Regions from separate parts of the Clostridium sp. KLE 1755 genome, predicted to be linked through region 4. Evidence: a T-box and tRNA genes for the amino acid it is inferred to sense, from the RefSeq annotation. Region 4 holds a T-box; the other regions hold tRNA genes.
What was found. A T-box is a leader RNA that pairs with one kind of tRNA and senses whether it is charged. The one in region 4 lies ahead of leuS (leucine--tRNA ligase), so its partner is inferred to be a tRNA-Leu.

Region 1: it has a tRNA-Leu gene. The T-box ahead of leuS (leucine--tRNA ligase) is inferred to sense a tRNA for this amino acid. The anticodon was not compared.
Region 2: it has a tRNA-Leu gene. The T-box ahead of leuS (leucine--tRNA ligase) is inferred to sense a tRNA for this amino acid. The anticodon was not compared.
Region 3: it has a tRNA-Leu gene. The T-box ahead of leuS (leucine--tRNA ligase) is inferred to sense a tRNA for this amino acid. The anticodon was not compared.

The regions. Positions count from the first base shown of each region.
Region 1 covers NZ_KE992749.1:20,283-27,602, forward strand. Annotated here, with positions in the region: gene HMPREF1548_RS22295 (catalase) at 189-1,694, shown strand; gene HMPREF1548_RS22300 (hypothetical protein) at 1,930-2,463, shown strand; tRNA gene HMPREF1548_RS22305 (tRNA-Leu) at 2,586-2,668, opposite strand; gene HMPREF1548_RS22310 (diaminopimelate decarboxylase) at 2,740-4,017, opposite strand; gene HMPREF1548_RS22315 (TrmB family transcriptional regulator) at 4,019-4,747, opposite strand; gene HMPREF1548_RS22320 (DUF2264 domain-containing protein) at 4,805-6,571, opposite strand; gene HMPREF1548_RS22325 (uracil-DNA glycosylase) at 6,622-7,299, opposite strand.
Region 2 covers NZ_KE992777.1:102,051-109,370, reverse strand. Annotated here, with positions in the region: gene HMPREF1548_RS26040 (alpha-mannosidase) at 234-3,389, opposite strand; tRNA gene HMPREF1548_RS26035 (tRNA-Leu) at 3,614-3,697, shown strand; gene HMPREF1548_RS26030 (metallophosphoesterase family protein) at 3,816-5,174, opposite strand; gene HMPREF1548_RS26025 (DNA polymerase Y family protein) at 5,221-6,495, opposite strand; gene HMPREF1548_RS26020 (alpha/beta hydrolase) at 6,508-7,320, opposite strand, start outside.
Region 3 covers NZ_KE992777.1:112,542-119,861, forward strand. Annotated here, with positions in the region: gene HMPREF1548_RS26065 (zinc ribbon domain-containing protein) at 684-1,817, opposite strand; gene HMPREF1548_RS26070 (SDR family NAD(P)-dependent oxidoreductase) at 2,045-2,773, shown strand; gene HMPREF1548_RS29715 (class I SAM-dependent methyltransferase) at 2,875-3,027, shown strand; tRNA gene HMPREF1548_RS26075 (tRNA-Leu) at 3,247-3,330, shown strand; gene HMPREF1548_RS26080 (alpha/beta hydrolase) at 3,550-4,422, shown strand; gene HMPREF1548_RS26085 (GerMN domain-containing protein) at 4,728-5,282, shown strand; gene HMPREF1548_RS26090 (DUF6320 domain-containing protein) at 5,332-6,036, opposite strand; gene HMPREF1548_RS26095 (alcohol acetyltransferase) at 6,162-7,320, opposite strand, start outside.
Region 4 covers NZ_KE992711.1:38,219-45,538, reverse strand. Annotated here, with positions in the region: partial or broken gene HMPREF1548_RS13495 (hypothetical protein) at 1-1,466, shown strand, start outside; gene HMPREF1548_RS13490 (glycosyltransferase family 2 protein) at 1,497-2,420, opposite strand; gene HMPREF1548_RS13485 (hypothetical protein) at 2,767-4,398, shown strand; T-box leader at 4,519-4,767, shown strand; gene leuS (leucine--tRNA ligase) at 4,889-7,312, shown strand.

The DNA.
Region 1 (7,320 bases), on a different contig from region 4:
ATTAAGACTACATTTTTACAATATTCGAATTATTTATTCCATTTTTTTCTACAATAAATTACAGTACATTCACTTTTTTTTCGTAAAAATGACATTTTTATTGAATATTTTCTTGATTCTCCATTTAATATGTGCTAATCTAAAATTGATATTAATAATAATTATCAATATAAGAAAGGGGTGTATTTATGGAAAATAAGAAACTGACTAATGAGGCAGGGGCACCGGTAGCAGAAAATGAGCATTCGCTGACAGCAGGTCCCCGTGGCCCAGTCATGCTTCAGGATGTCTGGCTGCTTGAAAAACTGGCTCACTTTGACAGAGAAGTCATTCCTGAACGCCGTATGCATGCTAAAGGCTGGGGAGCCTACGGAACGCTTACCGTTACCCATGACATTTCCCAATGGACAAAAGCCAAGGTTCTCCAGCCAGGGGCCAAGACAGATTTGTTTATTCGATTTTCAACGGTAGCCGGTGAACGCGGCGCCGCTGACGCAGAAAGAGATATCCGCGGTGTAGCTGTAAAGTTCTACACTGAAGAGGGGAACTGGGATTTGGTAGGCAACAATACACCGACCTTCTTCCTGCGTGACGTACATAATTTCCCGGATTTGAACCGTGCCGTAAAACGCGATCCCCGGACAGGTATACGTTCCGCCCAAAATAACTGGGATTTCTGGACTCTGCTTCCGGAAACCTTCCACCAGACTACTGTTGTCATGTCAGATCGGGGTATTCCCGCTTCTTTCAGGCATATGCATTTTTATGGAGAACATACCTTCTCCTTCTACAATGATAAAAATGAACGTGTATGGTGCAAGTTCCACTTTAAAACCCAGCAGGGAATCAAAAACCTTACGGATGCGGAAGCGGAAGCCCTCATCGCCAAAGACAGGGAAAGCCATGGCAGAGATTTGTATGAAGCGATTGAACGAGGCGATTATCCGCGCTGGACAATGTATGTACAGATCATGACAGAAGAACAGGCCCTCAAACACTACGAAAATCCGTTCGACATCACAAAAATCTGGAGGCATAGCGAGTATCCGCTCCATGAAGTCGGCGTTCTGGAACTTAACAGAAACCCGGAGAACTTTTTTGCGGAAGTTGAACAGGCGGCCTTCACCCCTGCCCACGTAGTACCCGGTATCGGTTTTTCCCCGGACAAATTCCTGCAGGGCCGGCTTTTTGTTTACGGTGATGCGCAGCGGTACCGCCTGGGCGTTAACTACAATCAAATTCCTGTAAACCGCCCTAAAACAGAAGTTCATGACTTCCACCGTGACGGATTAATGCGCACCGACGGAAATTATGGAGGATTACCGGCTTATTCGCCCAACAGCCAGGGAGAGTGGGCAGCCCAGCCGGAAGTTATGGAACCGCCGTTGGATCTGGCAGGCGCAATGTATGCCTATGATCCCCAGGATGATCCCACAGATGACTGTTTCCGTGCAGGCGGCGACCTGTGGCGTATAATGACAGACGAGCAGAAAGATCTGCTCATTGAGAACACGGCACGCAACATTGAACCTGTAACTGAAAACATCAAATATCGCCATGCAGTTCACTGCTACTGGGCGGATCCTGCCTACGGAGAGCGGATCACCGCAGCTATGGGCCTTGATATGGGAAAGGTTCTTGAGCTTGCTAAGGGAAATCACAAGAGCCTGATTGAAGCAACGCTGAACGCCTGAATTTCTGAGTTCTCCGCCCTGACAACCGTTTAACTCATTGACCTTACACAGAAATAAGTCCGGAATGATAGATTCATGCCGGACTTATTTTTTTCTGCATCCAAGAGATATATTTTGGTGTATCCATGAGATATCTTGACAAAACATACATATGCATTTAAATTAAAAAGAAGGAAAATGTTCGCATTAAGTATGCAGAACCAGATAAAAAATTCAGAATCAGGAGGCAACACAAATGGGATTATTTTCAAAAAAGCCAAAAGAACTGGAGTATGACACAGCAGACTGTGTAAATAAGAAAACCCGCATGCGCGAATTGTTTAATGAAGCGGTAGCTGACGGGGACACCTATGAAATCCTCCATGCCACAGAAACAAGTTCCAAGTTTGAAAAGGGCTTTGTATTCAACACAAATACCACAACTTTCTACTACTATATCCTGGGATATAGAAAAAGCGACTGCAAAATTGTCCTGGTGCAGACAGACCGCGAACTGACCCGGCACAGTGACGCGTTTTTCGTGGATATGGATGCCGTTGTAAACGTATATTATAACCCCAAGCAGGTTCAGGCCTGCCTAATCTACAAAAAGGGATACAGCAGTTATGGAGAAATATTGACTATTGAAGACATCGGCAGCAAGACAATGTATGGTATTGCCAACATGGTCCAGAAAGAGGAGCGGGAGGCGTTCCTTGACTTTCTTGAAAGCGTGCGCAGCCGCCTGGAGCAGGCTGGTTATAAGCTGGACAAGTGGAAACGGCAGTAAATTCTCTGTCTGTGCAAATTAACATATTGCCCACTCGTTAGAATAGTAATCCTGAATAAAAAATATTTACGTACAAAAAAACCGGAACCATTGGTTTTACATGGTTCCGGCTTTTTATACACTGCCGGCGGCGGGACTTGAACCCGCACGTGGTTGCCCACAACAGATTTTGAGTCTGCCTCGTCTGCCATTCCGACACGCCGGCGCATCGGCTGATTGGAATTCCAATTCAGCCGAAATTTATAATACCATATCTGGCCATTTATGACAAGAGTTTTATTCCTGAAAATCAAATTTCTTATAAATATCAAAACAGTCAAAGGTAGCAAAATAATCCTTTGGCGTCTCCGCTCTCCGTATCAGCTGTACCTCTCCGTTTTCCTTCAGAAGCAGCTCCGCGGATTTCAGCTTGCCGTTATAATTATATCCCATGGCAAAACCATGGGCCCCCGTATCATGGATTACAAGGTAATCTCCCATATCAATCCTGGGAAGCATTCTGTCTATGGCAAATTTATCATTATTTTCACAAAGCGACCCCGTCACATCATATTTGCAGTCACAGGGAAGGTCTTCTTTTCCAAGTACCGTAATATGGTGATATGCGCCGTACATGGCAGGGCGCATGAGATTTACGGCACAGGCGTCACAGCCGATATATTCCTTGTGTGTATGCTTTTCATGGATCGCCTGCGTTACCAGATGTCCGTAAGGCGCCATCATAAATCTTCCCAGCTCCGTATAAATAGCCACATCTCCCATCCCAGCAGGCACAAGAACCTCTTCAAATACCTTTCTCACACCTTCTCCAATGGCCAGAATATCATTTTCAGCCTGTTCAGGAAGATAAGGGATCCCTATCCCTCCGGACAGATTAATAAAACGAATATCCGCGCCGGTTTCCTTCTCCAGCCTGACTGCCAGCTCAAACATTTCCTTTGCCAGCATGGGATAATATTCATTCGTCACCGTATTGCTTGCAAGAAAAGCATGGATTCCGAAATGCTTCACGCCTTTTTCCTTCAGCATACGGAAGCCTTCAAACATCTGCTCCGTGGTAAAACCGTATTTCGCATCTCCCGGATTATCCATGATACTGTTGCTTATTTTAAAAACACCGCCCGGGTTATAACGGCAGCTCATCATTTCCGGAAGTCTGCCCAAAATATCCTCCAGAAATTCTATATGCGTAATATCATCCAGATTGATGGTAGCGCCCAGCTTAGCGGCATAGGCGAACTCCTCCGCAGGCGTATCATTGGAGGAAAACATGATATTTTCACCGGTCACCCCCATCGCTTCGCTCAGCATCAGCTCCGTCAGGGAAGAACAGTCACAGCCGCAGCCATAATCTCTTAAAATATCTATCAGAAACGGATTGGGCGTGGCTTTTACCGCGAAAAATTCTTTATATCCTTTGTTCCATGAGAATGCCTCTTTCAGCCTTGCGGCATTTTCACGGATTCCTTTCTCATCGTATATATGAAAGGGGGTGGGATAAGTTTTTGCAATCTCCTCCACCTGTGCTTTCGTTACGAATGGTACTTTGTTCATTTTATGCTTCTCCTTTTGCTTTCTTTTTCTTTCCGGTAAGTTCAATCAGCTTTATCTCATTGCGCATCGCTTCCTTCAGCGCATCCACAAATACCCTCTGCCCGGAATAGAGGCAGATGTCCCTGGGACTGCCGGTCAGTTCCCCCGTCAACACATACCTGGAATCGGAAATCAGGCGCACCTGTTCTTCCTTTCCCTCTGTTTTATAGCTGACCGCGCCCTTCAGCTTCTCAGGCACCTTATCCGTGAGCAGGACCACCTTAATCCTGCGCTGCAGCAACGCTGCAATATCGCTTTCCATCCCGGAAAGCCTGGCCCCGGATGCCGAAAGGTAAATTCTTTTTTCCGCCTGCTCCATCATATGATGCATTTTGTCCAGGATCTGCTGCTCTCCCACAATAGTGATGTAGCCGTCGCTTGGCTCATCGGCCGCAGGCATATTCTCCTTCAGCCACTTCTTAGTATTTTCCATCATACGCAGTTTATTATCGCAGAATTCTTCCACCGGCACAGCCATGTATTTACTGCTGTTTCCTTCCAGAAGATAAGCGGCGCCCTTTTCAGCCAGCCCGGCCAGCGCATTATAGACATTGGAACGGGAAATCCCGGTGAGCTTCGCCGCCTCATAGCCTGTCAATATACCATTTCTGTACAGACACAGATAAATAGAAGCCTCCTGCCTCGTCAGACCGAATACCATCAGCTTTTCGATAAAACTCATCTCATCCATAAGTATCCTCTTTCCCGCCCCTTCTTTAGTAGTTCCTTACAGGAACACTATAGACTGTCATATTCTATTTGTCAAGGCCTTCCAATAATCCAGTCGGTTCCATTGTGCCCTTACGCAGGTTTCTATTACCGTTACCCCTTCCATAATCCTGTATTTTACTGCAGGAATCACTGCCTTGGGATAAAGCAGATTGGTATTGGGATCCGCGTCAATAACAACGCCCGGCTCCAAAAGCCATTCCCCTGCATCATCCATATATTCTCCCGTCACCTCACAGGATGCATAACGGTTTTTGGCCCATGCGGCCCCTTCCTCCGTCCCGGCTTCATAACCGTCGTCCGGATCTGACGCAATGCCGAAGCCACAGTCATAGGCTTCACATTCCACATTACTAACAATCCTGTGGATTCTCCGGTGTCCCCAGCTTTCCGGAATCACCGTGGTTTCCACCTGGATATCCGGATACGGGGACCAACTGGAAATCACTTTATCCTCAGAAACGGTGAAATCCTCACATATTCTCCGCACATAGGTATAGCCGTTAATGCAGAAGGCCAGCATACTGTCCGGTGCCGCCTCATGCAGTTCAAAACACGAACGCGCCACATGAAACCCGAATCTCGTATCATAAGCAAATTTCCCGTATTTAGCCTGACTCTGCCCATGGCCCGCCGGACTGTATCTGCCGGGCACATAGGCGGTATTATGGCCATCATAAACTGACATAAGCATATCTGCATAAGGAATAAGCTTTACCTTTTCCAGCGCAGGCATAGGCGCCGGCTTTGCACTCCAGAAGATATGATCATCCGGCAGCATCAAAAAAGCAAAGGTTTTCAAACTCCAATAAGGCGATCCCGGACCATTATAACGCTCTCCCATCACCAAATCCGGATATGCATATCCAATCGTTAAAATATGATTTCTGTCAAAAACAGGCTTTTTCAGCCAATCTTGCATATGGCGCACAATAAGCCCCTTAATGACCTCCACAGGATACGGATACACCCCCACCATCAGGCAGGCAGACCAGAAGCTCACCTGGGCAAAACGATAGGTAAGGGATCTGCCGAAGGGCAGCGCCGCCCCGTCTTCATCAAACCAGTAAATGAAGGTTTTTCCAAAAAGCATGGCGCGTTCCTTGTAGATTCGGCATCTTTCCGGATCCTCTTCTCCCATGACCCGCGCATAAAAAAGGCAGTAAAAATGTATGGCAAAAGAAACATAATAATCCTTCTGCCCGGAATCCCCATCCTGATACCATCCGTCTCCCAGATAAAATTCCTCCACACCCTGCAGATACTTTTCAAGCTTCCCAGCATCATATTTTCTTCCCAGCTTCATCAGCGCCACATTCACAAGCACAGCAAAAAGGATCCAGTTGCAGACCGGAAGCTCATATTGATTGATGCCGTACAGCCAGTCCGCAAGCCGTTCCTTTTCCCTGTCGGAAAGAGGATCCCACAGCTTCCCGGGCGTTAATATCAGACCATAGGAAATAGCCGCCATCTCCACGAATTTCTGGTCAAAAGCATGAAAACCACCCCAAAATTCGTCTCCTGTAGGATCGGTTCCGGCCACCAGTCCTAATCTGTAGATTTCTTCAAACCCAGCTTCCGTACCTCCTCCTGCCCAAAAAGGCACCAGTCCCCACAATGGTCTGGAAAAGGCCTCCATAGTTTCCGCTTTCCTGTCGTAGTTCGTTGCCGTAACGCCAAGTAACAACCGGGCTTTTTCTTCACTGTAATAAGGTTTCAGCGGCTCCACAATGGATAACAGAAGCTCCTGAAAATCCTTTTTGGAACTCCATATTTTATCAGACATCTTTCCTCCCTGTTCGCATCTGGTTATATCAGATATTTGCAGCAGTTTTATCAGATATTTTCAATTTGCCAGTCTATTGGTTCCACGCCATGGCTCTTCAGGAAATCATTGGCCTGGCTGAAATGCCTGCATCCGAAAAATCCCCTGAAGGCCGACAACGGACTGGGGTGGGATGCCTTTAGTATCAAATGCTTCGGGTTGGTCAGCATCGGAATTTTACTCTGCGCAGGACGCCCCCAAAGCATATATACCACAGGCCTGTCCTGCCGATTAACCGCTTCAATCACAGCATCCGTAAACTGCTCCCAGCCTCTTCCCTGATGAGAATTTGCCTGATGTGCCCTGACCGTAAGCACCGTATTGAGCATCAGCACACCCTGGTCCGCCCATTTTTTCAAATACCCGTTGTTTGGTATGTAGCAACCCAAATCATCATGCAGCTCCTGATATATATTCACCAATGACGGCGGAATCTCCTTTTGATCCGGTTTTACGGAAAAACTGAGTCCATGTGCCTGATTCACATTATGATAGGGATCCTGCCCCAGAATAACCACCTTCACCTTGCTCAGAGGGGTAAAATGAAATGCATTAAAAATATCTTCCGCAGGCGGATAGACCACATACGTGGAATACTCCTTTTTCACAAACTGGAACAGCTGCGCATAATATGGCTTCCTGAACTCATCGCTGATTTCCTCCAGCCAGTCATTCTGTATCATTCCCATTCTTTTATCTCCCGTCTTCCG
Region 2 (7,320 bases), on a different contig from region 4:
ATATTTACCAATCATTTCAATAATTGTTGATATGAAATGTTTTTTTACTTTCCGATAGTGAGAATCCAAATTTAACAGTCTAAAAAATCTAGTCAACTCATTAATAATCATAAATACCATATAAAGATATAATTATAAATCACCGCTAAGCCTATGTAAAACACAGACAAGGAGCAGAACTCACAAGTCCGGCTCCTTGTCTCTTGTTCTTTTTTCTAAAGCTCTACAGTTCTTTATTTCCCTGCTCTTTTAAGTCTTACAGTCTTCACCTCAAAGGCCCTGAAATCCAGCAGCATATCTCCGTTTTCCATCACAGCCTCTTCCTGCACATTTTCCAGCATATCGCACAGGTAAGCGCGGCAGCCTTCCAGTTCTACATGAACTCTTGCCGTAACCGCCGCTTTCTTGGATTCATAAAGTCTGAGGATAATATCGCCGCTTCCGTCCTCCGCAGGCTTCATGGTATCCAGAATAATATTTTCCTTATCGATGGATGCCAGGCTGAAGCTCTCGCAGGCTCCGGGCATGGTCAGCGCGGGGACATTCAGCTCATAACCCTGGCGCACCACATCGCAGTCCGTAAAGGAACCTTCCCAAGCGGTAAACGCATAGGTAAACTGATGTACTCTGTTGTCCGCGCGCATTTCCGGCGCGGAAGGCGCACGCAGCAGCGTCAGCTCCAGGCTGTTTCCGTTCATGCTGATACCATACTTGCAGTCGTTCAGTACTGCCGCCCCGTGGGAGCCGTCACACAGCGCGCTGTAGCGGTGGTTGCAGACTTCAAAGCGATCCTTGTCATAGGCTTTTGAACGGTGGGCAGGTCTTTCCACGTAACCAAACTGCATTTCATTGATGCCGTTTTCCGCATATACCTGCACGGGGAATGCGGTTTTCCACAGACGGTGAAGCTCCTTCCAGTCCACCTCGGTATCGAATACCAGCCTTCTGCTATCCGCAGCCAGGCGGATATACTGTGTATAAGAGGATTCGCTGATACGGCCGGTCACCTTCAGGATGGCTTCCAGGCCCTGGGACTGGATTTCCACCTTCACATCCACAGCTGCTTCCACTTCCTGTTCACGGTAGTTGGAATCAATATCCCAGGCGTCAAAAAGGCGGGGGACATCCTTATACAGGTGGAAACGGTTCATGGATTCTGCCGCAAACTCCCTGCCGGATTCCTTAAGGATAAAGGAGATCACCTCGCCGCACCTGTTTACGCAGGCCCTGATTTGCGTATTTTCCATCAGGAAGCCGTCTTCTGTTTCCATAACGGATGCCGCAGGGTTCTCTTCTGTTACAGCCGCTATGTATTCCGCTGCCGCAGGCTGCGTGGCTGGAATCAGGGTAACAGCGCCGCAGGAAGGAAGTTCAACCAGCGCCTTTACCGTTCCGTCCATCACCTGGACAGGCACCTTACGGCCGTCTGCCGTTTCTGCACCTGTTGCAAAGGCCTCCGGTAGCGTTACCAGCGCTTTCCTGCCAAAGCTCAGGGAGTTGAATACCGTAACCGAGTCTTCGCTGCCGTTAAGAACTGTCTTTACTGCATTTTGGGTAATATCCGCCGCTCCCTTAAGGATCTCTGTAAAGGCCTCTTCCGCCTCCACATAAACCCTCGCGATGGAGGAGCCGGGAAGGATGTCGTGGAACTGATGCAGGAGCAGCTGTTTCCACAGCGCATCCGCTTTCTCAAGGGGATATTCCCAGCCCCTGGATGCCGCCAGGCAGCTCCACATTTCCATTTCACGCAATGCAAGCTCGCATCTTCTGTTGTTCTTCTTTACCATGGCCTGGGAGGTATAGGTTCCGCGGTGGGCGCTGAAATAAAGCTCTCCCACATAGGTGTTGGCGGGGCCTCCCTGCTCCTGCATTTCCTCGAAGAATTCCCTGGGGCCTTCCATTTTCACCTTCACGCCGCCCTCCAGGTCCTTCTGGCGCAGTGCATATTCCACGTAATCCCTGGACGGGCCGCCGCCTCCGTCCCCGTAGCCGAAGGGCAGGAGGAATGCATCCAGATCCTGGATCTGCGTCCTGTTTTTCCATACCTGGTTGATTTCTTTCGGGTCCGTGCGGTAGGTGTAGCTGGTGGGCAGGAAGGAATCCACGCGGGAGCCGTCCATGCCTTCCCATGTAAAATAGTGATAAGGGAACTGATCCCCTTCATTATAGGACCAGAAAATCTTCTGGGTAACCAGGTATTTTACGCCGCAGCCACGCAGGATCTGGGGAAGGGCCGCCGTGTAGCCAAAGGTATCCGGCAGCCAGAGAACCTGGCTGTCCACACCCAGTTCTTCCTTATAATAACGTTTTCCATGAATCAGCTGTCTGACCAGGGACTCGCCGCTGGTCATGTTGGTATCCGGCTCCACCCACATGGCGCCGTCCGCAATCCACTGTCCTGCGCGGATCGCTTCCTTAATCCGTTCAAACAACTCCGGATAATATTTTCTGCACATTTCATAGGAGGCCGGCTGGCTCTGGATGAATTTATATTCCGGATATTCCTCCAGAAGACGGAGCTGTGCCGCAAAGGTACGCTCGGTTTTCCTGTGGGTTTCCGCCATGGGCCACAGCCATGCCAGATCCAGATGGGCGTTTCCCACCGCGTAAAAAACAGGCATGGTCGAACCGTTAACAGCTTCCATCGCCGGTTTCAGCGCTTCTCTGGCAGCCCGGTAGCTTTCCGTTCTTTTTTCCTTGTCCTGTTCAAAATCCACAATCAGGGTGAACTGCTCCAGCGCCTTTGCGATTTTTGCCGCACGCAGGGAGGTCTCATCCAGAGTTTCCAGCAGCTTGCCCAGTGTATCCACGTCCATGTACAGCTGGTAGGCATCCTCATCCCAGATGCCGTAGGTGCATACTCCCAGCGTCCTTCTTGCCCCTTCCGTCAATGGATCCGTAAAGGAACCGGGAAGCACGGGGCCGGTTGCGCAGCCTCCGTCAGGGCATTCGGGATAATAATGCCCCGCATAGGTCTCCATGAGCACCTCATAGCTCTCTCCGGCTTTTCCCGACCGTGTCAGTGTATTGTCTTCCATGTAATGATGAGGTTCGGATACCCAGTCAGCCCTGTAGGTGCCGAAGGAACGTCCATTGACGAACAGGGTGGATTCCCCGCCCGGCTTCAGATTCATTACAATCCTTTTCCCCTCCGCCCGGCCAGGAAGCTCTATCCGGCTTCTGAACCAGCAGTATTCATAAGTATTCCCCCATGTGAATCCCGGCTGTACCTGCTCAAACGCAAGCCCCAGCGCCTGCTCAGGACTGATGTGCTCCATCGTCCTGTGTCCTTCCCACCGGAACTCTCCCAGCGGTTCGTAAAAATCGTCCTTCAGCGTCCTTATCCAATGCCGGATCCGGCCGCTCCATTCAGAATGCATGACTTTCATTTTTAAGCTCCTTTGCTTTCTCTGATAATTTTCCAGCTGCCGTCCTTTCATGACAGACAGCATTACCCCTCTCCCCTTTTCAGTGAAATAATCGGCAGGGTATGCTTTTGTTATATCAGGTTAAAGAGCTTATGACAATCTATAAAATTTTATTTTTTCTGTAAAAAAAATAAGAATTATGTATTGACATTTTATCTCAGATCATATAAAATACATTTTGTCGCGCAGGAATGGCGGAATTGGCAGACGCGCACGGTTCAGGTCCGTGTGGTAGCAATACCATGAGAGTTCAAGTCTCTTTTCCTGCACTGCTTAAAAGCCGGAACGGTTATTCGTTCCGGCTTTTTTATTGCTTTTTAAAAGGCCCGTCAGGCGGCGCACTTACTGTGCCGGCCTTCCGGACCTTTTGCTCATTTTTGCGATGCATCATTGCAGGTGATCCGCAGCAGTTTCCTCCTGCGCGGCAGGGTCCCGAATGGCTTCCGGCGCATCCCCGGTAACCGTAAGCAGAATTGCCTGCCCCAGATACCCTGGCGGCGCCGTATATTGGACAATTCCGCTGTTTTCCGCCACCACATCCGTCTCCCTCATATGGATATGTCCGGCCAGGACAGCCTTTACCGGGCTTGTGTCTCCCAGTACAAGCTTCATATATTCCAGGGATGCTTCATTCGGGTAAATGCCTCCCACCGCCCCCATTCCCAGCGAAACAGGATTCTTCCATACCTGGGCAGCCTCCCGCACCAGCTTCTCCGCGGCAAAAGGCACATGCTGGAGGATAATCACCGGCTTGCCCTTCTCCAACGCTTTTCTGACCGTCTCCAGCGCCGCGGGATCAATCTGGTTGCTGCTGTCATCCACTCCTAAAAATATAAGCTCCTCATTTTCCAGCACCTGTGCCGCAGGCGTGCCCCGCATAAAGGGAGCCAGGGCCGTCAGATATTCGTTTTTGCCTTTTTCCGTCATATATTCCCAGGGATAGGTCCAGTCATGATTGCCCGGCACATAGAGCACGGGCATTTCCAGTTTCCCCAGGTTTTCTTCCAAAAAGTCCAGATTGGACTGAGACGGGAAATCAATGATGTCCCCGCCGAGCAGCACGCCGTCCACCTTCTGTTCATTGGCATATGCCATCCAGGCCGGAAAGGTTTCTTCAGGCTTCCTTCCCTGTGCATCCAGAAACAGCGTATCTCTTCTGGGAAGCGCATTTTCCAGCTGCTGCTGTGTCTCTTCCCCGTTCAGCGTAATGATATGGGTATCCGAAAGGAACAGATACCGGTAGGCGCCTACCAGTCCGGGGACAATGATGGTCTGTTCCTCCACCTGCAGGGTGGCGGATTTTACTGAATCCTGCCTGTCTTCCTCCGGGCAGGGACCGTTTCCGGCTTCTTCCCTGTCCGTATCCTGCACATTTTCAGCTGCCGTCTCCCTGTTCCCGGCGTTTTCCTCATCCCCGGGCGCTTCCTCCGCAGGTTTTTCTTCCTTATCCGGCAGCAGCTTGTCTTCATTTCTTTCCTTTGCCGCCGGTTCCGCAGGAATCTCCTGCCTGGTTGAAATAATTTCCTCTCCGCCGATATCCTTCAGCTCCGGCTTTCTGTTCCCTGCTTTTTCAGGAGCAGACGTTACCTCTGCGTCAGACTGATTCTTCTTATTCCCCCGATCCGTCATTTCCGGCGCCGCCGCATTATTCCCACAGCCCGCCGTCAGCACCGCCAGCAAAACTGCCAGTAATACCGCTGCCTGAGGCATTCCTCTCCTGAATTTTGATTTCATAAATCTTATCACTTTTTTTCTCCCCGGACGCTTCCTCCCGCCCGTTCTGCCTGACAGCTCATTCTTCCTTCTCCCAGTCCGTGCCTGAAATTGCCTCAGCCCGTTTCTCCTTATTCAGCCCGCGTCCCGTGTGGGCAACATTGCTTTTGAGAAAACTTGCCCTCATGACGGAATCCTCCCCGAATTTGGCGCGGATGCTGTCAATGGCGCGGTCACATTTTTCCAGTTTGTCGTATTTTTCCATATCGAACAGATTATACTGACGGTATTCCTCATGGGAAACCCGGGAGGTGGATACACCAATCAGCCGCAGCGGCCTTCCATCCCACAGCTCGTCATAAAGACGGCAGGCCGCCTCATAGATTTCCTCTGTCACATCCGTTGCGCTGCTCAGCTGCATCTGCCTGTTTCTGTTTTCAAAATTTGACGTACGAAGCGTGATGCTCACACAGCTTATTTTCACATGATCCGCCCGAAGGCGCATGCCCACAGTTTCACACAGGGATAAAAGGATCTGCCTGGCGTACTTCACGTCCGTAACATTTACAGGCGTGGTCATGCTGTTTCCGTAGGCCTTATTGCCTTCCTTTGCTTCCAGTGTGTCCTCTTCCTCACGTCCCCATGCATAATTCCAGATAACCTCGCCATGCTTTTTCATGTGGGCCTTCAGAGCGTCCACATCCGAACGGGCCAGATCTCCTATCGTATAAATTCCCAGGCTGTGCAGCCGGTCCGCAGCTGCTTTTCCCACCAGAAACAGCCTTTCCACCGGGAGCGGCCACATTTTTTCTTCAATTTCCTCCGGGAACAGGGTATGTACCAAATCCGGTTTTTTGAAATCCCCGGCCATTTTGGCCAAAAGGCGGTTGCTGGACACACCGATGTTTACGGTGAAGCCCAGTTCCTCCCGGATCTGATCCTTCAGCTTCCAGGCAAATTCCACCGGATCCCCATAAAGCATCTCATAGCCGGTAAAATCCGCCCAGGCTTCATCAATGCTGTACTGGACCACATGGTCGGAATAGCTTTTCAGCAGCGATATCAGAGCCTTCGAATTTTCCACATACAGATGGAAATCCGGAGGGATAATGATCAGATTCGGGCATTTCTTCCGGGCTGCCACTATCGGCTCCCCTGTCTGAATCCCATATTTCTTGGCCGGCGTGCTCTTGGCAAGCACAATACCATGGCGAGCCTCCTGGTCGCCGCCCACAATGGACGGCACCGTCCTCAGGTCAGGCTCCTCTCCCAGCACATGGCAACGGTATGCCGCGCTCCAGCTTAAAAAGGCGCTGTTAACATCTATATGGAAAATGATCGGTCGTGCACTCATATAACCACACTCTTATTTTTCGTATTTCTTCATAAATCTGAGAACCGTTTCACGATAACGCACCGGCTCCACAAAATTAGAGGTTCCATGGGCCGCTTCCGGCACAATAAGCAGCTCCTTCGGCCCTGCACAGGCAGAATAATTATCCAACGTCATCTGCGTGGGCACGAACTCATCCTTTCCTCCATGGATAAACAGAATCGGAATGCTGCAGTTTTTCAAAATATCCAACGTGGAAACATCCTTATAGCCAAAGCCCGCTTTCTTCCGGTTCACCGCCTCGGTCAGGTTCATCAGCGGAAACAGCGGCAGCTTAAACTGAAGCTGCATCACATGCCTGAAAATATCGTAAGGGCTGGTAAAGCCGCAGTCCGCAATTATACCCCTCACATTCTCCGGCAGGCCCAGCCCCACGGCCATAAGCACCGTTGAACTGCCCATGGAAATTCCTGACATATACAGATTGCAGTCCTTTCCAAAACGGCGCACAGCGTATTCCGCCCACATTTTACAGTCAAACCGTTCCTTAACGCCAAAACAGATATATTTTCCTTCGCTGTCCGCATGGCTTCTCTGGTGGGGCACCAGAAGATGATACCCCTGGTCATGGTAAAATTTAAACAGCCCCGCAAAATCGGAATACCCGTCCGCCCGGTAGCCGTGCATAAGCAAAAGAACTTTATTGCTATCCGTTTGTGCCGGAAGCAGATAGGCTGACAGCCTCAGCCCGTCATAGCTTGTGAGTGTGATTTTTTCCGGCTGCTGAGCCTTAAACCAGGCTATGCCTTCGTCTATCTTATCACGGAAGCAGTCAAAGGTCAGGCC
Region 3 (7,320 bases), on a different contig from region 4:
CGTATTTTAATATTTATCTTGAACTATAAAAGTGCATCATTTTCCTTACTCAATTCAAATCCGCTGATTTTCCCATATAAAAAAGGACTACGGTGTTATCCATAATCCTTTTGTAAAAATCATTTATATTACCATTGTCTCCACAACTATCACAATGTTATGTACTTATCAAAAAAGGAGCCCCATAATACGGCTCTTTCTCATTTAACAGTGCCACAGTTGCCTCTTACAATCCTAATAATTGTTTTTTCAAATTCTGTTTCTGTAATAATTCCATCATCTACTAACTTCTTTAAACTTCTAATACCTGTTTAGCTGTTAGGACACCTTGGGAAACGTCATAACTTTTATGTAAAAAAGTCTTTCCGTATATCGCCACATAATTATCGGTATTGATTACAGGACCTCCATGCAAATTATCGTTTTCAAGAGACGATGTAAAAAAATTGTCAACCGTAAACTTACTATAGCTATTATACTGCGCAATATCAAAACTTATACCTGTTCCCAAATCAATAATATCTAATAATTTAAAAGGGATTACTGTATCTGCACCTCCTGGAGGAATATAACCAGGCTTGCCATCGGTTGTAATCCCGAACTTGTAGCCGTCTAAATTAGAATATTGTGAAATACTCTATTTAACTTAAGTAAAAAATATTTACTCATTAATTTATCTATATTCAAATATAGTTTGCTAAACTAATCCATGCACAAGTATCGGCAGAAAGAGCAGCGATTCTCGCCCATTTTGATGTTTCTATGTCACTTTCACGTATATTGTCCAGGGTAGTGTTCATATCAGATAATTCATTAAATACTTTCTGATTCTGCGAAATTATCTCTTCATTTTGTGAAATGATTATCGCTTCCTGAAGTACACTATCTCTTTGATTGTTGATAACTGTATCTAATTCAGACTGAATTTTATCCAAGTCCAAATGTAAAAAAACATTGTTTAAGGGCACACTTGATGTAGAAAAAAAATCATGAATAAAATATGCGCATCCAATATTTCGATACTTGGAAGGAATCAAATTCATTTCATATAAGTTAGCTAATATTCTTTTTGCATCACTTAATTCCTTTTCTATTTCCTCAATTTCTCTCTTGAGTTCAGGCAATTGTTTCTGATATGCATCTTCTCTTTCTCTCACCAAATCTTCAAATTGTTCAATAATTGGTTTAATTTGAGAGAAAACTTCTATTTGATCTCCATTACAAGTAACTATAGCATCATCTGACCAAAAAGTAGAATCACGATTGACTATTGCATAGTAGCTAGAAAACAATCTTTTCTCTAATACAGGGGGTGTGCAAAGCATATCGCGTTCTTTTTGAGTTAATTCAAACTTGCAAGGATTATCAAATTGATACTCAACTGTATTTTTCTGAATATCGGTAAAACAGGGAGTAATGCCTTCATCAAATGAGTAATAGTACTTATTTAGCTTATATGAATACGATAAATATATTCCCCATTTAGGAAGGAAAAAAGGATTATTAGGAATGCCATTAATACGGCGGTTAAAGGTAAAACATTTACAAAGGAACCAGTTATCATGAATAGTAATTAAGGGTTGTTTGTTTTCTAGCGCATGTTCTAGCTTATTGACGCTGAATTCCATGGATAATATATCATGTAAATATACAAGAGTTCCCTTTCTTGTATCCTGTTCAAGTTTTCGCTGGTTTACAACAGACTTTTCAACAAATGGTGGCTTTTCGTTGGTGTTACTGCCGTTTACACGAACCCCACAAAAACTACAGAACTTTGAATTATCCAGTATTTGTTTTCCACACTGTTGACAATACATACGACACCTCCATAACCTTCAGTATATTTCATTATTATATTACTACAGAAGAAAATAGGCCAGTGAATTATGTTCCTGACATCCGGTGTTATTGCAGAAAAGTATAATTGCAAGTTGTGGGTGCAATGAAGTATAATTAATGTGAAGCCAGCAAAAATAGTGAAAGGGGAAGTATATGTATTTTAATTAATACATTACATAAGTAAATTATGAGGTTACATGATAAGGTGGCAATAGTAACTGGTGCAAGCAGAGGTATTGGTAAAGAGATTGCTATTGCTTTAGCTAAAGAAGGTGCAAAAGTATATATTGTTTCAAGACATAAGGATGAATTAGTGGCTGTTATTAATGAAAACGAAGCCTTGCGTGGTCTTTTATTCGAATATGAAGCGGATTTAACAAATGAAGACAATGTCGATAAAATGATTTCGTATATAGTTGAAAAGGAAGGCCGCATTGATTATCTAATTAATAATGCAGGAGGATATTCTGCTGAGATGTATACTTATTGTCATGGAAAACAGCCTTTGGATATTTGGGATTGGGATATAAACCAATGGAATCATATATTAAATACCAATTTGAATACAACATTTTTGTGTATAAATAAAGTACTTCCAGAAATGATAAAGAAAGGGAGCGGCAAGGTAATAAATATATCTTCCAGAATGGGTAGGATTGCATCACCTATGGGAGCATATGCGGTTGCAAAAGCAGCTATTATTGCATTGACGAAAACAGCAGCAATACAAGCAGAAAAGTTTGGAATACAGGTAAATGCGATTTCACCGGGAATGCTTGATACACCTGGACAGAGAAGATATAACCATTCAATGGATAAAGATAATCTGAAAATGGGAAGTGCGAATGATATAGTGGGTGCTGTTTTTTTCTTGCTTTGCGATGCCCCGGATTATATGGTAGGTCAATCTATTGATTTGTTTAAAACTGTATAAGTTATCTTCAAATATATATGAAGCATGTCTGGGAAAAAAGGATTAAAAAATTTATACTGTTCGGCGCAAGAAAACAACACTTGTGGTGAAGGGGCGGCTGTGTGATTTTATCTAAACTGGGCGACCATTATCACGGTGTTGATATTGCGCCGTCCGCAGTTGAGAAAACACAAAAAGCCATTGAGGAATTTGTGGAAATGGATGTAAACGAACACTGTCCGTATTCAGCGAGTATTTTTGTAAGAAAACCCTGACCATAGCCGTGGGTATCTTGAAAAACACCTTATTCGCAGTTACACAGCCAGTTTATACGGGCTGGGCAAGGAGGAACAAAGTGCCGTTGATTATCAGAGTTCCTTTTGTAATATTTTCAGGATAAAAATACCGTAAAAAATTAAAATAATTTTTATGCAAAAAAATTATTTTAATGTATTGACATTTTATCTCAGATCATATAAAATACATTTTGTCGCGCAGGAATGGCGGAATTGGCAGACGCGCACGGTTCAGGTCCGTGTGGTAGCAATACCATGAGAGTTCAAGTCTCTTTTCCTGCACTGAATGATAGAACGGAAAGTTTGAAGAAGACTTTCCGTTTTTTCTTTGTTTAAAACTCCTGCCAGATGAGCTGTACATCGGTGCGTCAATGCTCCGGCACTATTTTTGGCTGCATTGCAGTAATACGGCATCAACTTCTCTGAAGCGGCGATACATTTGGCGGAGAATGGTTTCAGCCGGGAAACAGTAAATTGATTGGAATATCAAGAGGAAAAACAATGGCGAATCAGGAATATCAGAAATTGAAGATAGAATGTGATGATCTGGAATGGCTTTATGTGCCTGACGAGGTATATGCGGATTACGACGGCTGCAAACGTTGCCTGCAGCTTTTTATACCCTATCGACAGAAGCTGGCGGCGGAAGAAACCTTTCCGCTGGTTTTATTCATACCCGGTTCCGCGTGGTACCGTCAGGAAGTATATAACAGCCTGCCTGCTTATTCCAGGCTGGCGGAAAGAGGTATAGTTACGGCTATACTTCAGTTTCGGGAGTCAACGATTGCCCCTTTTCCCGCCCAGGTGGAGGACGCGAAGGCGGCGCTCCGGTTTCTGGCGGCAAGGGCAGAGGACTACCATATAGATACGGAACGGATTTTTATTGCCGGAAACTCTTCAGGCGGCCATATTGCCCTGATGACGGCTTTTACAGAAGCGCAGGGGATATTTGATACGCTCCTGTATCAGGAGACTCCCTGTCGGATAAAGGGTGTGATTGCGCAGTCGGCTCCTTCGAATATCATGAAATGTGCCAAAGAGCCTCTGCCGCCCGGATTTCCGGAGAACTTCAGGCCTACCAGGGATCTGCTGGGAGTGAAGGAGGTCCTGGAAAGCCCGGAGCTGGCGGAAGCGGCTTCCTGCGGGAAATATATTTCCGAAGCTGCCAAACTGCCGCCGGTGCTGTTATTTCATGGAATTGATGACGTGCAGGTTTCTGTGGAACACAGCCGGGAGCTGTTTGCGCTGCTTAAAGGAGCCGGGAAGGATGTGGTCTATTACGAACTGGAGGGCGGCGGCCATGGAGGAGCGGTCTTCTGGACAGATCGGATACTTGATATTATGGAGACATTTATAAAAGAGAGACGTTTATAATACAAAGGCGTTTATAAAAGAGATACATTTATAAAACAGCGTCATATATAAAAGCGCGGCGGCTGACAGGAAAAGTATTTGACAGCGGGAATGGAATAAAGTACAATCGACTAAGGTTAGGGGCTGTTTCTTGCTTTTAATCGGCGGCAGGAAGGAAGCGTGGTTTTTATATACCGGCACAACGGACATGCCGGCTGTACGAAAGAGCGGACTTTCGGGGAGGAAGACTGTAATCAGAGGAGCATAGGGCGTCAGGAAAGGTTTCTGCGGAAACACGATAAGCCTATGCGCAGAAGGGAGCAGGCATGAAAAAGAGCAGCATTACGATATTAGGAGGAATACTCTGTATGGCTGCCGTTTTAGCGGCATGCGGAGGAACTGCGGAAACCGGAAACTACACTGCTTTGGAAATCACCTCTTCGGGCAGCGCGGAAACGGTGGAAGAGCTGGAGGCAGAATCGGTTACGGCAACCGGTGAGCCGGAGATAGTGACGATATATTATGGTTCAAGCGTGGGTAAGGAGCTGAGCACCGAGGAGGTAGAGGTTCCGCGGAAAACGCCGGAGACAATCATCGGCGAGCTGCGCAAGAAGAATATTGTATCGGTTGATACCAAGGTAAATGATTTTATAATATCAGAGGATAAGGAAAAGCTTACGCTGGATCTTTCCGCAGGCTTCAGGGACTATCTGAAGACTATGGAGGAAGGAAGCGAAGCCGTTATTATGGCAGCGTTGACGAATTCCTTCCTGGCGGCATATGACGCGCAGGAAATGGTGGTCACGATCAACGGCCAGCGCCTGGAGACGAAGAACCGGGTTTATGAGGAAGGCCTCCGGTTTGTAGATATGCTGGATTAATAATTTCCATAAAAATGTAATATGGACAAAAAGGGCTGCATTTCTGAATTCAGAAATGCAGCCTTCTTCTTACTGCGCCGCGCAGCCGTTTTCTGGAAAGCATGGTTATCAGCGCCACAATAATGATTGCACAGGCGGTGAGGACGACGGCGGACCAGGTGAGCAGAAACGGCCTGGAAAGGAACCGGCGGATCAACAGTTCAATGGAAATACACAGGACCGCGATTTCCGAGAACACATAGAGCGCCGATGCCAGGAAGGAAGAGGAAACCTTTCTGCACAGGGCGGCCAGCAGGATGGCCAGCACCGTGACCACCGCAGTGATGGGCAGGGCCAGCTGGTAGAACCAGCGGGAGCTGGGAGTGTTAAAGGTGATCAGGTATTCGTAAAGTCCGATGGAAAGCCCGTCAAACAACAGGGAAACATAAATGGGAAGCTTGGTATAGATAAAAACAGGAATGGCCACTACCCAGAGGATAATGCATATCCCAATCACATACAAAGACCAGGCGCTGCTGTTGAACACCAGCAGGTTCAGAAGCCCGCAGGCGGCTCCGGCAGCGATGAGTACCAGAGAGTAGAGAATGGCCACATCCTTGTTTTTTACCGTTTCCACCTGACCGTTTTCCTTTGGAAAAGGGGGCACGGAGTGGGTATAGGTTATTTCATTCGGATTGATTACCGGCGTATTGCAGAGCGGACAGCGTTCCAGGGTATCGTCCAGTTTTACGCCGCAGTTTACACAATATGACATATTAAACTCCATTCCGCTGTAAGGATACAGCTTTTTTACTGTGGGAAATGATATCTGCCGGAAGGACCTGCCGGGGTGCCGGCTGTTTGCGGCTCCGGCTTTTCTTTTTATAAAGGGAGGAAAAATTACTCATCGTCAAAGGTACGGTTGCTTTCGATTTTTACATGGATGCCGTCCTCCACCAGCTTACGGAAAAAATGGCGTTCCACATCGGCCTCCATGATACAGCTGGCAAAGTTGATGGTCAGCGTATCGTCAAAGCTGATGACGGCGCAATTGGTGCGGGAGGAAAAGGGCTGGCCCATGTAAATGTCAAACCGGTCGATGTAAGGCTTCATGTCCTCGGGAACCTTCATGGCTCCCATATTGGTCAGGCCGGCCGAGGAATTTTTATCCTGCACCTTCCTGTAAAATGTCCTGACCACAATGTCCTTCAGGAAGAGGGGCACCACGCGGATAAAAGGGTTGCGGGTGGTGGCGGCGTTTGTGGTGATGTCGCCGCGAAGGAATTTTTCGTTGATATAATAGCGCATGTAATTGTGCACCTGGGCAACGATTTCTTCAAAGGTGTAATTACCCAGCCTGGGATCAATGGAGGGGTAAACCATGGTGATAAAGTTACGCAGCGTCTTGGACGGAAAAAAACGCCTCAGGTTCACCGGCATGGCGATTCTCACCGGATACAGCTTGAGATGAAAATCCATGTTCTGCTTGTTGAGCAGGGCGTACAGCAGCACGGAATTCAGATATTCGGTTATGGTGGCGTTGTACCTTGCGGCTACGGCGGCTACCTCCTTTACGGACATAATGCCGTCAATGATGTTGAAGGTATGGAACGGTTCCTTGGTGCCGCGCACCCGGTAGGTCTTCTCCGCGGGCCTGGGCGGACAGTAAAGAGCGTTTGCATAGCGCATGTAGGCGTCCTCCAGCTCTTCCGGATCGGGGGCTTCGTTTACATCCAGCACAAAATAGCCGTTGGATATTTCAGCGCCCAGGAGCCGCAGATATACGGCGGTAATTGTCTGCAGCACGCACATGCCTCCGGTACCGTCGCCGAGGCAGTGGTGGCATTCCAGGGAAATCCTTTTCCCATAATAATAAACGCGCAGCAGATAACGGCCGCCTGATTTAAAGTGCATGGGCATACAGGGGTTGTGGATATCCGGCCTGACAAAAGGGCCGGGGCGGTTGTTCGGCTCCAGATAACGCCAGAAAAGTCCCTTGTGGATACATACCTTATAGGTGGGGAAGCGTTTCAGCGCGATATCCACCGCCTGCTGAAGC
Region 4 (7,320 bases):
AGGGGCCGGATCTGCCTCCGGGGGAAAAAGGAAGCCTGTTGATCCCGGCGCCCTTTCTTGCAGGAGAGCAGCTGACTCTGGAATTTACAGATCCCTTCGGCAATCTGGTGGATGATGGGTGCTGGCAGCTGGCGGCCCCTGCTTTGACCCTGCCTGCATTTTCCGGAGGCGCGCCTTCCCTTCGGGAAGCCTGCGGCGGACTGCTGGTGGAGGGCAGACGGTTCCGGTTGTATTTTTCAGGGGAAACGGGACTGATTTCTGCAGGCTATGTAAATGATGTACCTGTGGTTACAGGAGGCCCCTTCCTGCAGCTGACCGGCCTGGCGCTTGCGCCCTGGAAGCTGGAAAAGCTGGAATCGGGAACCGCGGAGAGCTGTGCGGCAGTCAGCATTTCCGGCAGCTATGGAAAGGTGCGGGTACGTTTCCGGATTGCCATCGATAATGAGGGGCTGATGGAAACAACATACGAAATCCTGGAGATGCCTTATCCCAGCCCGCGGAAGCTGGCCATGCGGGTGGGGGATGATACGGATTCCGGCGGTTATGAGGAGGTGGGGATCTGCTTTATGGTGCCCCGGGAGATGGAACTGCTTTCCTGGAGCCGCAGGGGCCTGTGGAATACGTATCCTGACTGGCATATCGGCCGTCTGCAGGGCAGCGCTTTAAAGCATAATCCTTACGGCGTATGCCGGACCGGCGTGGCGCCGGAATGGGATTGGCAGCTGGATGAAAAGGATACGGTGTTGTTTGGAAAATATGATACGGGGCGCAGGGGGACGAGAGATTTTTGCAGCATGAAGGCGCATGTCATAAAGGCGGCCATGAGCGCGCAAAACGGCGGTCAGGCATTTACAGTGCTGTCGGACGGAACGGATTGTGTACGCGCACAGCTGACCCACAATCCGGAGGCAGTCATTGGAAAAACAGATGGCCGGGTTTCCTATCAGGGCAGCTGGCTTTGCCAGAAAACAGGAAATCTGAGCAGGGAGGGTACGGAAATGTGGTCCAACACCGAAGGGGATGCCTGTATCTGCCATTTTACAGGAACAGGCATTGCCTGGATTTCCAGCTATGATATCCTGGGAGGCATGGCTGAAGTCTATGTGGACGGGGAATTGATGGATGATTCCATTTCCCTGGGCGTGCGTCTGCTGACGCCGGGAATTGCGCGGGGCTATGAGAAGGATGCCGGACGTCTCGTTTATGCGGCGGAAGGACTTGCGATGGGAGAGCATACCCTGAAAATTGTTGTGAAGGGAGAACGGGCGCCGGGATCCATGGGAGCCTATGTCTTTATCGATCATTTCCTTGTTTTCGGGGAAAATGATTATGGGGATACACGGCTGATTATAGACAGCGAGTTTAATTATCCCGAGCTTTCCTGGGGATGCTATACGAAAGAGCCGGTTACCGTTTCCACCGGATACTCCCGGAAGGTTTATACGAAGCTGGGCAATGAGGAATAGGTCAAACAAAGTCGGATATCCCGCAGAATATTACGGGGTATCTGACTTTGTTTTTTTACCGGAATGAAGTCTGGGCGGGGAGGCTTTCTTTTTGGGGATTTTTTCTCCCTTTAATATAAGCGGCGGCTCCGGCAGTACGGGTGATTTGATTTTATCCCGTGCGAATTCCAGGTAGAAGCTCTGGATTTTCAGTTTATTTTCCTCGTACATATCCAGAGCCTGGTAAAGCTCCTTGTAATAGCCGAACAGGATACGTTTGGTGCGGATGGTTTCCCGCAGGTCGATTTTGCTGTCCACCAGACTGCCCTTTGTTTTTACATAGTAATAAATGGGCCTGGTCTCCACGCGGATATTGGAAACGTATTTCAGGTATTCCAGATTGAATTTGAAATCCTCGCACCAGTCCAGCTCACGGGAAAAGAACAGCGCGTTGTCCCGTATAATATCCATGCGGTAAAATTTATTCCAGGTGACGCCGTAATAGAAATTGGCGGGGGATTTCATCATATATCTGGCAAACTCCGCCCTGCTCATCAGACTGGACGCTGGGATATGGCCCTTGATCCAGATTTTTCTGCCAATGACGCGGTAATAATCGGTGATTACCATTTCCGAACCGGTCTGCATAGCCTTCAGCAGGGTTTCCGTAGCGTCCCGTGTAATCCAGTCGTCCGCATCCACAAACTGTATGTATTCCCCGCGGGCCAGCTGCAGTCCCAGGTTCCGGCTTTCCGACACACCGGAATTTTCTTTGCGTACAACGCGCAGGCGGGAATCCTTTTTCTGGTATTTATCAAGGATGACGCGGCTGTGATCGGTGCTGCCGTCGTCCACAGCGATAATTTCCAGATGGGAATAGGTCTGCCTGAGCACGCTGCACAGACAGCGTTCCAGGGTTTGTTCCCGGTTATATATGGGAATAATAATGGTAATCAGAGGATTTTCCAATTCCATGCTCTGCCTCTCTTAGTTTTATTTTGCTGTTAAAGCAGCAGTTTTGTTTACGTCCCGCTTTGCTGACGCGGTATGGCTTCGTAACTGTTGCGCTGAACGGACAGCTATATGGCCTGAATTAATGCTGTATCTATTTTAGCATGAGGGAGGGGAAGGAAACAAGAAGAAAAGATGTATGCAACAGCGCGGCATCCCGGTGCGGGCTGGCCGGGTGCGGAAGCATTGCTATGGGAGGAAGATTGTGGTACAATGAACTGGTTTACAGGAACCGCACCAGTTTCTGACAGGAACTGGTGGAAAGTAATTGCCGGCCCTTTGGCTGCCGGCAGGGAGGAGCTTTTATTATATGAAGAAAGGCGTTTTATACACGATTTTAGGAGTATTGGCGGCTGCTGTAGCGTTCATTTATTATTATGTGACACTGCCGGCCATCAATATTCATTCCAGCGGGTTCTGGTTTTTCATCATGGCGGCGATTGTGGCTGTGATGGTGGTTTATACGATCCGCAAGGCGGGAAAGGATATGGCGGGAACGGGAGGCGTGGCCCTGCGTTTCAGCCTGAAGGAGCATAAGCCTTTAAAATTTTTGGGAATCCTGCTGCTTTTACTGCTGGCTGCTTATGTAATCGGAAGCATTCTGTCTTCCCCTATTGTCAATGCGAAGAAGTACCAGCAGCTTTTAACGTTGGAAACCCGGAATTTTACGGATGATATCAAGGAAGTGGATTACCGTACGATCCCCCTTTTGGATAAGGATTCGGCCGCGCTTCTGGGAGACAGGAAAATGGGCAGCCTGGTGGAGATGGTGTCCCAGTTTGAGGTGGCGGATGACTATACCCAGATTAACGTAAACGGCGTTCCGGTACGTGTGACGCCGCTGGTATATGCCAGCCCTATTAAGTGGCTGACCAACCAAAAGAACGGAATCCCGGCTTATATGCGTATTGATATGACCACTCAGGATACGGAATGTGTGATGCTGGACGAGGGAATTAAATATTCCAAATCCGAATATTTCAACCGCAATCTTTACAGGCATCTTCGCTTCCAGTTCCCGACCTATATTTTCGGTGACCAGATTTTCTTTGAAATCGATGATAATGGCGTGCCATACTGGGTATGCCCCGTGAAGAAATTCAATATCGGGCTGTTTGGCGGCGAGACCGTGGGAAGAGTGGTGCTCTGCAATGCGGTAACCGGCGAATGCACGGATTATGACGTAGAGGATGTTCCACAGTGGATTGATAAGGTGTATTCCGCAGAGCTTCTGATGCAGCTGTATGATTATCATGGCATGTACCAGCATGGCTTCTTCAACAGCGTGCTGGGACAGAAGGACTGCCTGGTGACCACCAATGGCTACAACTATATTGCGCTGGATGACGATGTCTGGGTATATACGGGCATTACCTCCGTAAACGGTGACCAGTCTAATGTAGGCTTTGTGCTCATAAATCAGAGAACCATGGAAACCAGATTTTACAGGGTGGAGGGCGCCACGGAAATGTCCGCCATGTCCTCCGCGGAAGGGCAGGTACAGAACCTGGGTTACCGGGCCACCTTCCCCCTGCTTTTGAACATTGCGGATGAACCCACTTATTTCATGGCTCTGAAGGATGCTGCAGGCCTGGTGAAAAAATACGCCATGGTAAACGTGCAGAAGTACCAGTGGGTAGCCATCGGAGATACTATACAGGCCTGTGAGAAGAGTTACAACGAACTGCTGAGCACCAATGGCATCGTAAGCCAGAATACTGAAGCATATGTGGATGTTTCCGGCATAATTGAATCCATTTCCCCCGTGGTTCTGGAAGGAACCACCCATTATTACATCTGCATCAAGGGAAATGAGAATATTTTTGATGTGGATCTGTCGGATGACAGCCTGATTGGAATCGTCCGCTATAATCCCGGAGACTCTATCAAATTCCAGTATAAAGACGAAGGCGGCCTGAATCCGGTTAAGACCCTGGAGTAAATTGACTGCCAGGCGCCGGATAGAGTGACAAAGCTATTGACATTTCCCGGGAAAAAGGATAGAATAATCCCTAGTTTCCGGGGAATTTCAGAAGATTTTCACCGGCAGAAGTAAAAAGAGCAAGAGACATGGAAGAGGAGTAATAAGGAACCTGGCCTTTTCAGAGAGCCGCCGGATGGTGCGAGGCGGTAAGGAGAAGTCCCCAACTCGCCTTGGAGTCCTCCGGGGGAAGCCTGTTCATGCAGGAGCAGGAAAGTAGTCCGGAGCGGGAATTCCCGTTACAGAACAATAAGTGCGTACCGGTTTGCAGTCAAAGCAGATGGTACGAATTAGAGTGGTACCACGGAAACAAGCCCTTTCGTCTCTAACCAGGAAGAAAGGGCTTTTGTTATGCGGCGGGACAGCCTGTATACGGTTATTGTTACAAGGTAATTTTAACAGCACGGCAGTTGCCCGCCAGCTTTTAAACGGCAGTAAAAAGGAGGAAGCTATGGCAGCACCATACAATCACAGAGAGATTGAAGAAAAATGGCGTAAGGAATGGGAGGCCCATCCCATCAACGTCAACGACGGAAAGAAACCCAAATACTACTGTCTGGACATGTTTCCCTATCCTTCAGGAAACGGACTTCATGTAGGGCATTGGAGAGGCTATGTCATTTCCGATGTGTGGAGCCGTTATAAAATGTTAAACGGCGGCCATTATATCATTCATCCCATGGGCTGGGACGCATTCGGCCTTCCCGCAGAAAATTATGCGATTAAAATGGGAGTTCATCCCGCTGTATCCACGGCGGACAACGTATCCAAAATCAAGAGCCAGATCAAGCAGATCGCCGCTCTGTATGACTGGGATATGGAAGTCAATACCACTGATCCGAATTTCTATAAGTGGACCCAGTGGATTTTTGTAAAAATGTTCAAGGCAGGGCTGGCATATGAGAAGGAAATGCCCATCAACTGGTGTCCTTCCTGTAAGACGGGCCTGGCCAACGAAGAAGTGGTAAACGGTAAATGTGAACGCTGCGGCGCCGAGGTTACCAAGAAGAACCTGAAGCAGTGGATGCTGAAAATTACAGCCTACGCGGATCGCCTGCTGAACGATCTGGACAAGCTTGACTGGCCGGAAAAGGTAAAGAAAATGCAGACCGACTGGATCGGCAAATCCTACGGCGCTGAAGTGGATTTCCCGGTAGAGGGCAGCGATGAGAAGATCACCGTTTACACCACAAGGCCGGACACCCTTCATGGGGCGACCTTTATGGTCCTGGCTCCGGAGCATGCGCTGGCGGCAAAGCTTGCAACCCCTGAAAATAAGGAAGCCGTGGAAAAATATATCTACGAAGCATCCATGAAATCCAACGTGGACAGGCTTCAGGATAAGGAAAAAACTGGCGTGTTTACGGGAACCTATGCCATCAATCCTTTAAACGGCGCAAAGGTTCCGATCTGGCTTTCCGATTACGTGCTTGCAGATTATGGCACGGGCGCGATTATGTGCGTTCCCGCCCATGATGACAGAGACTTTGAATTTGCCAGAAAATTCAATATTCCTATTATCCAGGTAATTGCCAAGGATGGTAAGGAAATCGAAAATATGGAAGAAGCCTATACGGATGCTTCCGGCACCATGATCAATTCCGGCGAATGGAACGGCATGGAAAGCGCGGTGCTCAAGAAAGAAGCACCTGTGATGATTGAAAAAATGGGAATTGGCCGCAAAACAGTTAATTATAAGCTGCGTGACTGGGTATTCTCCCGCCAGCGTTACTGGGGCGAGCCTATCCCGATTGTTCACTGCCCGAAGTGCGGCTGCGTACCGGTGCCGGAGGATCAGCTTCCGCTGCTTCTTCCCGAGGTGGAATCCTATCAGCCTACAGGAACGGGAGAATCCCCTCTGGCCGACATTGACTGGTGGGTAAATACCACCTGCCCTGTCTGCGGCGCGCCTGCGAAGAGAGAGACCAATACCATGCCTCAGTGGGCCGGCTCCTCCTGGTACTTCCTCCGCTATGTGGACAACAAAAACGACAAGGAACTGGTGAGCCGCGAGAAAGCGGACAAATATCTGCCGGTTGATATGTATATCGGCGGTGTGGAGCATGCGGTGCTTCATCTGCTGTATTCCCGTTTCTACACCAAGTTCCTGTGTGATATCGGCGTAATCGATTTTGACGAACCTTTTGTCAAGCTGTTCAATCAGGGTATGATTACCGGAAAGAACGGCATCAAGATGAGCAAGTCCAAAGGAAATGTGGTGTCCCCGGATGATCTGGTAAGAGACTACGGCTGTGACTCCCTGCGTATGTACGAACTGTTCGTAGGGCCGCCGGAGCTTGACAGCGAATGGGACGACAGAGGAATCGACGGCGTAAACCGTTTCCTGAACCGTTTCTGGAATCTGGTTATGGACAATAAGGACAGCGGCGTGCAGGCCACGAAGGAAATGGTGAAGGTACGCCACAAAATGATCCATGAAATCACCACCAGACTGGAAAACTTCAGCCTCAATACGGTAATTTCCGGCTTTATGGAATATACCAACAAAATGGTGGATATGGCAAGAAACGGCGGTATCGACAAGGAAACACTGCAGACGGCGGTAATCCTTCTGGCTCCTTTTGCACCGCATATCGGTGAAGAGCTGTGGCGTCAGCTGGGCGGAACCGATTCCGTATTCCATGCGGTATGGCCGGTAGCCGACAAGGCGGCCATGGCGGATGACGAAAAGGAAGTGGCAGTTCAGGTGAACGGCAAAACCAAGCTGGTTGTCACCGTACCCGTTGATATCAGCAAGGAAGACGCCATTGCGGAAGGCAAGAAAGCGCTGGAAGCAGCAGGCAAGCTGAGCGGCACTGTGGTAAAGGAAATTTATGTTCCGGGCAAGATTATTAATATTGTTGTAAAGCCTTAATACGGCTG